DNA from 3 places in the Shewanella sp. ISS20 genome. Region 2 is predicted to be linked to each of the others. Evidence: predicted binding sites of a transcription regulator. Region 2 holds the regulator's gene; each other region holds the start of a gene.
The links. Region 2 encodes LexA, which represses DNA repair genes until DNA is damaged. Its sites were predicted from a motif close to TACTGTATNNNNATACAGTA; they were not measured.
Positions count from the first base shown of each region.

Region 1: the regulator LexA is predicted to act here: its motif matches at 1,661-1,680, upstream of recN (DNA repair protein RecN).
Region 3: the regulator LexA is predicted to act here: its motif matches at 2,212-2,231, upstream of recA (recombinase RecA).

Region 1 covers NZ_JAWRZK010000001.1:1,786,885-1,790,156, reverse strand. The annotation lists gene recN (DNA repair protein RecN) at 1-1,636, opposite strand, end outside; gene AC1HDP_RS08195 (LysR family transcriptional regulator) at 1,848-2,750, shown strand; gene AC1HDP_RS08190 (YjaG family protein) at 3,049-3,272, opposite strand, start outside.
Region 2 covers NZ_JAWRZK010000001.1:3,091,124-3,094,395, forward strand. The annotation lists gene AC1HDP_RS14090 (SulA-like leucine-rich domain-containing protein) at 415-900, opposite strand; gene lexA (transcriptional repressor LexA) at 897-1,517, opposite strand; gene plsB (glycerol-3-phosphate 1-O-acyltransferase PlsB) at 1,676-3,272, shown strand, end outside.
Region 3 covers NZ_JAWRZK010000001.1:1,764,155-1,767,426, forward strand. The annotation lists gene tnpC (IS66 family transposase) at 1-367, shown strand, start outside; gene AC1HDP_RS08105 (regulatory protein RecX) at 603-1,055, opposite strand; gene recA (recombinase RecA) at 1,060-2,118, opposite strand; gene mutS (DNA mismatch repair protein MutS) at 2,389-3,272, shown strand, end outside.

The DNA.
Region 1 (3,272 bases), 1.3 Mb from region 2:
TAGCTAAGGTGTTTGCTGTGATGGTATCACCGCCCAGTAGGCGCGCCAGTTCAGAAATTCGTTGCTCTTGATTGAGCGGTTTCATCGTAGTTTCGGTTTGGCCGCCTTTATTGGTTTTATCAACAAACATATGCTGATGACCATTACCGGCAACTTGCGGCAAGTGAGTGACGCACAATACTTGAGTCGATTGCCCTAATTGGCGCAGCATTCTACCCACCACTGCAGCGGTTGAGCCTGAAATCCCGACATCCACTTCATCAAATATCAAGGTCGGAGTGGCTACTTTGCGCGCGGTAATTACCTGAATACCTAAACCAATCCGCGATAATTCGCCGCCAGACGCCACTTTTGCTAGTGCTTGCAAAGGTTGGCCTGGGTTAGTCGTCACTTGAAACTCAACATTGTCACAGCCTAAGCTTGATATGGTTTGCTCGTTGAAATTAACTTCAATCACAAACTTGGCTTTAGGCATATTTAATTGTTGAATCGATTGGCACACCAGCTTTTCTAGTTCTTTGGCGTGGCGAGTGCGGCTTTGATTTAGTTTTTTTGCTTGTTCAAGATAATGGCTGCGTTTAGCGGCCAATACTTGTTCTAACTCAGTTAAGGCTTGATCGTCAGAATCAATAGTCGCAAGTTCAGTGACTAATTCTTGATGGCGTTCAAACAATAACTCTGGCATGACTAAATGCTTTCTGGCCAATTGCATACACGAGGTTAATCGCGCTTCTAATTCGGCGAAATGTTCAGGGTCTAGCTCTAGCTTTGACTGGAAATGATTGAGCTCATTAGCGCTTTCTTGAATGGTAATTAGCGCTTCGTTCAACATGGTGCAGACATTGGCAAGCACAGGGTCAAACTCACTGATCTCATAGGTTAAATTAATCACCTTATTAAGCAATTGCTCAATAGTGGCATCGTCACTGTCTTGGATGAGTTGCAAACTATGCTGACAATTATCAATTAACGCCGAGCCATTGGCTAAGCGTTTATGCTCAGATTCAATTTCCTGAAATTCACCGGCTTGCAGGTTAAATTCATCCAGCTCTTGCACTTGGTATTGCAGTAATTGGCGCCGCGCCAGTCTTTCGTTGCTACTTAAGGTTAAGCGCTTTAGCTCAGCCTCACTTTGACGCACTTGCTGATAAGCATTGATGACAGCTTCTTGTAAGAACTTGTGGTTCGCGTAGCTATCAAGCAAGGCTAGTTGCTGATCGGACTTAAGCATGGCGTGATGGGCATGTTGACCATGAATACCCACCAGTAATTGTCCAAGCGCCTTAAGCTGGGCTAAAGGAACAGGATTGCCATTAATGTAGGCACGACTGCGGCCTTCAGTGGTAATAATGCGGCGTAAAATACATTCAGTGTCGAGTTCGAGATCGTTGTCTTCCAGCCAGCGCTGCGCCGCAGGAACGTCGCTTAAACTAAAGCGTGTACTCACCTCGGCTTTATCGCACCCAGGTCGAACGCTTGAGGCGTCGGCGCGATTACCTAAGCATAAACCTAGCGCATCAATAGCGATGGACTTACCAGCTCCCGTTTCACCAGTGATACTGGTCATACCGGCGCTGAAGTCTAATTCCAAAAAACGGACAATGGCAAAATTGTGAATGCTAATTTGGCTGAGCATAGTGAATTCCTGTCACTGACTAAACACTGTATTGATACACAGTATATACTGATTTTATATACAGTAAATACCATCCCGAACAATTTACATTTAATTAGCATGGCAAGCGTGATTAATTAGGCTGCATGTAAAAGACTAATGCTAATAGCATCATATATTTATCTCAGGTAGGCTGGTAGAATTTTACCACTTTCCTCTAAGGTTAAATGTCATGCGCGAACTCGGCGGTGCTGATTTACATCTAGTGTATTTATTTGTTCACCTAGTGAATGCCGGCAGTTTTTCGCAAGTGGCGAAAGAATTGTCTATGCCGATAGCCACTGTGAGTCGCCAATTGGCCAAGCTTGAGGCCATTTTAGATCAGCAGCTATTAATGCGCAGCACCCGAAAATTTAGGTTAACCGAAGAGGGCTTGGCAGTATTTCAGCGCTATCAAGCTGTGATAAATCAGTTTGATGAATTAAGTGACGGCGGCATAGATAAACCTGAGGGCACCTTGCGCATAGCAGCGCCGATTTCGATTATCTCTATGGTGCTGCTTAATGCCTTAAATGATTTTTGTGACCTTTACCCAGATATTCGCTTACACATAGCTCAATCAAATCAAGAAGTGGATTTGATTGATAAGGCGGTCGACATTGCCATTGTTGGCGGCGCGCAGCCCGATTCCTCTTGGGTTGCGACAACTCTTGGCGTGCTCGATTATTGTTTAATGGCATCGCCGCGTTACCTAGAAAACAATGAGTTAATCGAGCATCCTGCGCAGCTGCGCCAGCACAGATTAATTAAGGTGTGGCCACTATTTAATTGGTCATTAAGTCATGGTAGTGGCGAACGTTTTTATTATGATGGCCCGGCGCGCTTAACCTTGATGGACTTACATGGCGCCATTAAAGCGGCAGCAGCAGGTGGCGGCGTGTTATACGGCCCAGAGTTATTTGCTAAAGATGAGTTTGCCAGTGGCGCTTTAGTTAAAGTCTTGCCTAAGTGGGCAGGGGAGCAGCGGCGTATTGCTATGCTCTATCATCAGCGCAGTCAGCAGCCATTAAAAGTTAAATTGTTTCTTGCCTTTATGCAGGCGCGCGCGCCGGAACTGTTTGATATGGCAAATTAAGCGTAAGCTAAACAGTATAAAAACCATTTGTATTCGTGCCTATTTAGTATTGGTTTTATTGGTCATTATTGGCGTCTTAGTGATGACGACTTAATTAAGCGCAGTATCGAACTTGCTAGTCATGGCTTCAGATGGCTTCGTGATAGCTTTGGTGCAGAAGAGAAGACTAGGGGGCAACTGTGTTGTCAGCACTTAGTTAACTAGCTGAGATTCTTTGGTATTAAATTGATATCCTATTCCCAAGTGCAATGGCTGCTTGGGAATAGGTCACATAGCTTTGAGCTTTGAACGTTAGACGTTATGCGTCTGGTTCTGCTGAAATGCCGATGTTAGACACGCCAGATTCTACTAACTCTTTACGCAGCGATTTAATAAATTCAGCTTTTGCGTAAGGCTCTTTTTCTATGATATCGAGCAAGTTTGATTGCAGCTCACGCTCTTCAACCATCACTTCATGATTGAAAATTAAGTCATCAAGTTCTGATTCTTTAATGCTGTCACTGACAGTGTCTGCAATGCAGG
Region 2 (3,272 bases):
AGGTGCTATGTAAACTCTTCGGTTCCCACAACAGCAAACGATGACGGCAAGTGTTTTGAGGCTAGCACCAAGGTATTCTTGATGATGCTGCCCGATATTGGACACTAATCGTTAATCAGATAAATCCATTATTCATTAAAGTTAGCAGCAACTTAATTTTCCATACCATAGATATATAGCTGAAAAGTCATAAATTTAGAAATCAATAAAGATTGAAAGTATAGGGCGTGGCTTGCTGACTGAAATGAATGCTGGTGGCGATGATGAGTAATAGCTAAGACATGCCTGCAGAATTTAATCTGCAGCACTATGTTGGGCTGAACTTGGTTTGCATTTAAATTTTGAGCTTAGGCTGCGAGCCTAGATTTTGAATTAGTGAATTTCGAGCTTAGATTTTTAGATTATGTTTAGGTGCTAATGCATGGCACGCAGTAAGGTCTGCGGGGCTTTAAATGCGAGCTCGTCACCAAGCGTTAGGTTTACATGTTCAAAAATAAAGCCAATCGCCCGAGCATTGCGTTCAACTAATTGCATGCGGCGCTGATCGCGTTGATCTAACATAGAAACCCAAGTTAATACGGCGCTGCAGGTACCATTGGTAAGGGCAATTTCACTCGCCCATAAGGCTTCAACTTCATCTTTGGCTTTTACGAGTAAAACTCTATCTAAGCGAACCCCAGCCGCGGCCAACATGGTTTTATAACCTATGTTGGGCGGATTAATTAAGACTATCCATTGGCCTTGGTGACTGAGACGCACCAGTTGTGGGGCAATTTTTTCAAGCTCAATTCGCCCTTGGCCTTGGGTTGGTAAGCTTTCTATCATGGTTTGATGAACGCGCCGAGTATTAGCGCACCATAATCCGGGGTGACCTGATGTGGTTGATGTTTTGGTGGTCATAGCCAACCACCATTACGAATAATGCCTACGGCTAAGCCTTCTATGGTCAGTTCTTGATAGCTAGGATCAACAACTATCGGGGAGTATTCATCATTTTCAGGGTGTAGATAAATTATTCTCCCTTTCTTTTCAAAGCGCTTAACTGTGACGTCATCATCAACTCGAGCCACCACAATTTGGCCATTGCGAGCTTCTTGCATTTTATGCACGGCTAGCAAATCACCTTCGAGAATGCCGATGTTCTTCATGCTATCGCCGCGAACTTTTAATAAGAAGTCGGCGGCAGGATGGAACATAGTGGCATCAACTTGAAAATAACTTTCGACATGTTGCTGGGCAAGAATAGGCTCGCCCGCAGCAACTTGGCCAATGAGTGGCAGACCAGTCTCAATTTCTACCACTTCTTCGGGCGGCAGACGAATACCGCGAGAAGTACCAGGCATGATTTCAATACACCCTTTTTTTGCCAGCGCTTTTAAATGCTCTTCGGCGGCATTGGCACTGCGAAACCCTAACTGAGTCGCAATTTCTGCACGAGTTGGCGGCATACCAGTTTCGCTGATATTGCGTTTAATCAGTTCTAAAATCTCTGCTTGGCGGGGTGTTAAAGGTCTCATGTTGGTTCCTGTCTTTCTATACAGTTACTGTTAGTATATACAGTATTTGTGCTGGCGCAAGTATTCGCCAAGGTTTGTTTTAAGTAGAGATTCGCTATCAAGTAGCCTGTTCTGGTATTCTATAGGACTATTAACGTGACCTGAATTGCATAATAACAATGGCCAAACAAGACTCTTTCGTAATGACAGTGTTGCGCTGGTTTCAGCGCAAGCTAGTGCACACAATCGTTGTGCCAACAGATCCCTTTGCCGATCTAAATCTTGATCCTAAAAAACCGCTCATTTATGTAATGAAAACTGAATCTTTCAGCGATATGGCCGCCTTGAGCGATGTCACCGATAAGTTTGGTTTACCTAGCCCTTACGATGAGTTGGAATGCCACGGCAAAGCACTGCCGCGAGTTGTGTGCTTAAATCGCGCTAAACCTATGTTTGGCAATCGGCCATCAAGTGATGCCTTCTTAAGTGAATTTAAAACTCTGCTGCAAATGCACAGAGCTAATCCTGATTTGGAAATTCAACTTGTACCTGTGAGTCTGTTTTGGGGACGGACACCAGGTAAAGAAGATGACACTATGAAGGCCGCGGTGTTAGAGCGCGAAGATCCTAATTGGCTGCGCAAATTTTTTATGATCTTATTCTTAGGTCGCCATAATTTTGTGCAATTCTCTAATGCTGTGTCGCTGCGCTATATGGCTGACGAGCATGGCACGGATCAGCAGATTGCCCATAAACTTGCGCGCGTTGCTAGGGTTCACTTTAGCCGTCAGCGCAAAGTGATGACAGGGCCGTCGCTGCCAAGTCGTCAGAATTTATTTCATGCCCTCATTAATTCCGAAGCAGTGCAGAAGGCGATTGATGAGGAAGTTCAATCCAAAAAAATTACTCATGCCGAAGCTAAGGCTAAGGCTGTTGAATATATTGATGAAATCGCGGCGGATTATTCTGATAGCTTGGTAAGAATTGCCGAACGCATGCTGACATGGCTTTGGAATAAGCTCTACAAGGGCATCAATATTAAGGGCGCGGAACATGTGCGCCAGTTGCACCATGATGGCCATGAAATCGTGTATGTGCCTTGTCATCGCAGTCACATGGACTATTTGCTGCTGTCTTACATTTTATATTTCCAAGGTATGGTGCCACCGCATATTGCTGCGGGTATCAATCTTAATTTCTGGCCGGCGGGGCCTTTGTTTAGACGTGGCGGCGCCTTCTTTATTCGTCGCAGTTTTAACGGCAACAAATTATATACCGCAGTCTTTCGTGAATATTTAGACCAACTGTTCACTAAAGGCTATTCAGTTGAATACTTTACTGAAGGTGGTCGCTCGCGTACTGGGCGCTTGCTAACCCCTAAAACCGGCATGTTAGCCATGACGTTAAATTCAGTGCTGCGCGGCATTGAGCGTCCTATCACTTTAGTGCCTGTGTATTTAGGTTATGACCATGTGATGGAAGTCGCGACCTATCACAAAGAGTTAAGTGGCAAAAAGAAGCAAAAAGAGTCGCTATGGCAAGTATTTGGTGCCATCCGTAAATTAGGTAACTTTGGTCAAGGTTATGTGAATTTTGGCGAGCCTATTACCATTCAAAGCTACCTGAATGAGCATGTAGCTGATTGGCGTGAGCAAATGAGCACCAATCCGCAGGCTAAGCCAAGCTGGTTAACCCCTGTGGTCAATGGCTTAGCTAATAAGGTGATGACTCATATTAACGATGCTGCTGCAGTGAGCTCAGTGACTTTAACTAGTA
Region 3 (3,272 bases), 1.3 Mb from region 2:
AGGCAAGCTAAAAGCATGGCTTGAGCAAAACCAGCCCAATTTAGTGGGTAATACCAAACTGATGGAGGCAGCTAATTACCTGGCTAATCAATGGCACAAACTCATTCGTTATGTTGATGATGGCAGATTGAGTATTGATAACAATCGTGCAGAGCGAGCCGTAAAACCGTTTGTGATTGGCCGAAAAAATTGGTTATTCAGTCAGACAGCTAATGGGGCCCATGCCAGTGCCACGCTTTACAGTATTGTCGAAACGGCAAAGGTCAATGGCTTAGTACCATTTGATTACATCATGGCTTGTCTTAATGAACTGTGCCAACCAGCACCGGATATCGACAGCCTGTTACCATGGAACTTTAAAAGATAGGTGTAGTTGCCCAGACGCTTACTGCTTATCAAGCTTTAATAAGCATTAGATGAGATGAGATGGTGCAGATACAAAAATGCCCAAGCTTTGCAGATTGGGCATAATAAAAGATTGGAGCTAACTTACGACCTACACAAGGATTTTTTAGATAGCTATTATCACAGCCATTAGCTAAGTGATTAGCTCGCCGATTTACTCAAACACTCTCAAACTTAGGCTTCAGAGCATCATGGCGTTAATCAAAATCTGAGTCATTAACACTAAGCGCGTAAGAGACTTGGTCATAACTGAAACCTTGAGATAATAAATAACGAGTTCGCTTAGCTTTCTCTTTAGGATCAAGCGCTTCTGCTTCACCATATTTACGCACAGCTTTAGCTTTCGCAAGCTCATACCAATCACAATCGGCATCATTAATACTCTGAGCGATTAATAATTTGGCTATGCCTTTTTGAAACATGGCTTGTTGAATGCGTATTGGCCCATGGCCTTTATTGATGTGGCTTCTCACTAGAGCGCTGGCAAAGCGCTCATCATCAAGATAACCACTATCAAGAAATTGACCTATGACACTGGCTATTACTTCAGCGCTAAAATCTTTGCTGGCTAACTTATCAGCAACTTCTTTACAAGAATGGTCGCGCCGCGCCAGCATGGCTAACAGCGCATTTTTTGCCTCAGCAATCATTCTCTTAGAACACTTCACCCGTTTCTAAGTCGATATTTTCATCGCCGCCAGCACTTGGTACGCCATCAGTCTTGGTTAATAACAAGGTGCGCAGTTGCGATTCAATTTCAGCTGCAATGGCTGGGTTTTCTTTCAAATACTTACCCGCGTTAGCGCGGCCTTGACCAATTTTGTCACCTTTATAGCTATACCAAGCACCTGATTTTTCAACCAGTTTATGGGCAACACCTAAGTCAACTAACTCGCCAGTACGGTTGATACCTTGACCATAAAGGATTTGGAATTCAGCTTGCTTAAATGGTGCAGCGATTTTATTTTTAACCACTTTAACGCGAGTTTCGTTACCTACAACTTCATCACCATCTTTGATGGCGCCAGTACGGCGAATATCAAGACGAACTGAGGCATAAAACTTAAGCGCATTACCGCCTGTTGTAGTTTCTGGATTACCAAACATAACACCAATTTTCATACGAATTTGGTTAATGAAGATAAGTAATGTGTTTGACTGCTTTAAGTTACCCGCAAGTTTGCGCATAGCTTGGCTCATCATACGAGCGGCTAAACCCATGTGTGAATCACCAATTTCGCCTTCAATTTCAGCTTTTGGGGTTAATGCTGCCACTGAGTCAACAACGATGACATCAACTGCGCCACTGCGAGTTAAGGCATCACAAATTTCCAGCGCTTGCTCACCAGTATCAGGCTGAGAACACAGTAAGTTATCAATATCTACGCCCAGTTTTTTGGCATAAATTGGGTCAAGTGCATGCTCCGCATCAATAAAGGCACAGACTTTACCTTCGCGCTGCGCTGCAGCAATAACTTCTAACGTCAGCGTGGTTTTACCTGAAGATTCAGGTCCATAAATTTCAACAATACGGCCCATAGGTAAGCCGCCAGCACCTAAGGCAACGTCTAATGATAATGAACCCGTTGAGATAGTTTCCACATCCATAGAGCGGTCTTCGCCCAGTCTCATGATTGAGCCTTTGCCAAATTGCTTTTCAATTTGACTCAACACGGCACTGAGTGCTTTCTCTTTGTTTGGATCTATCTTCATTGTGTATCCCTTGTTATTGGCCACGCAGTGCCAAGTAAGTCATCTAGGTACTAAACGCGTATTAAGTCACGCGCCGTTTAATTAGGCTTAGTATACTGTACAGTCATACAGTATCAAGCCCTGTTTCATAAAATTTTTTAGCACGAGACTTAACTCTACTTACGAAGAAAGTTAAAGCCCTGTGCATCATTCACCCTCAAAGCTTGCTAAAATCGACAAAAATTCAGGCCTCAGGTCTGACTCCACCTGACTCAAGATGAAGTTTGCAAAATGACTATGGTTAACGCTGAACTGGAAAAGCACACCCCTATGATGCGTCAATACTTGACGCTCAAAGCCGCCCATCCTGACATGCTATTGTTTTATCGCATGGGTGATTTTTATGAACTTTTTTATGATGATGCCAAAAATGCATCGGAATTATTAGGTATTTCATTAACGGCGCGGGGCAAAAGCGGTGGTGATCCTATTCCTATGGCGGGTATTCCTTACCATGCGGTTGAAGGTTATCTGGCAAAACTAGTTCATCAAGGTGAATCTGTTGCTATCTGTGAGCAGATAGGCGATCCCGCGACCAGTAAAGGCCCGGTTGAGCGCAAAGTGGTAAGAATTGTTACCCCAGGCACCTTAACCGATGAGGCGTTATTGCAAGAGCGCCAAGACAATTTACTCGCCGCCATTTATGAAGGTAAACAAGGCTTTGGTTACGCCACCTTAGATGTTGCCTCAGGTCGTTTTTGTATTATTGAGCTTGATAGCAATGAGGCGCTCGAAGCCGAATTACAGCGCACCCGCCCAGTTGAATTGCTATATAACGAAGATTTCTCGCAAGTTAATATTATAGATAACGTCAAAGGACGTAGACGTCGCCCCGAATGGGAGTTTGACTATGACACTTGTATTCAAAGCCTGTTAAATCAATTTGGCACAAAGGATTTGCACGGGTTTGGCATTACCGATGCGCGCTTATCGCTTCAAGCGGCAGGCTGTTTGATGCAATACGTTAAAGACACCCAGCGCACCGCCCTACCCCATATTAATGCTATTACTAAGATGAATCCTAACGACAGCATTATTCTTGATGCTGCCACCCGTCGTAATCTTGAGCTGACCATTAGCCTTGCCGGTCACAGAGAGCATACGCTGGCATGGAT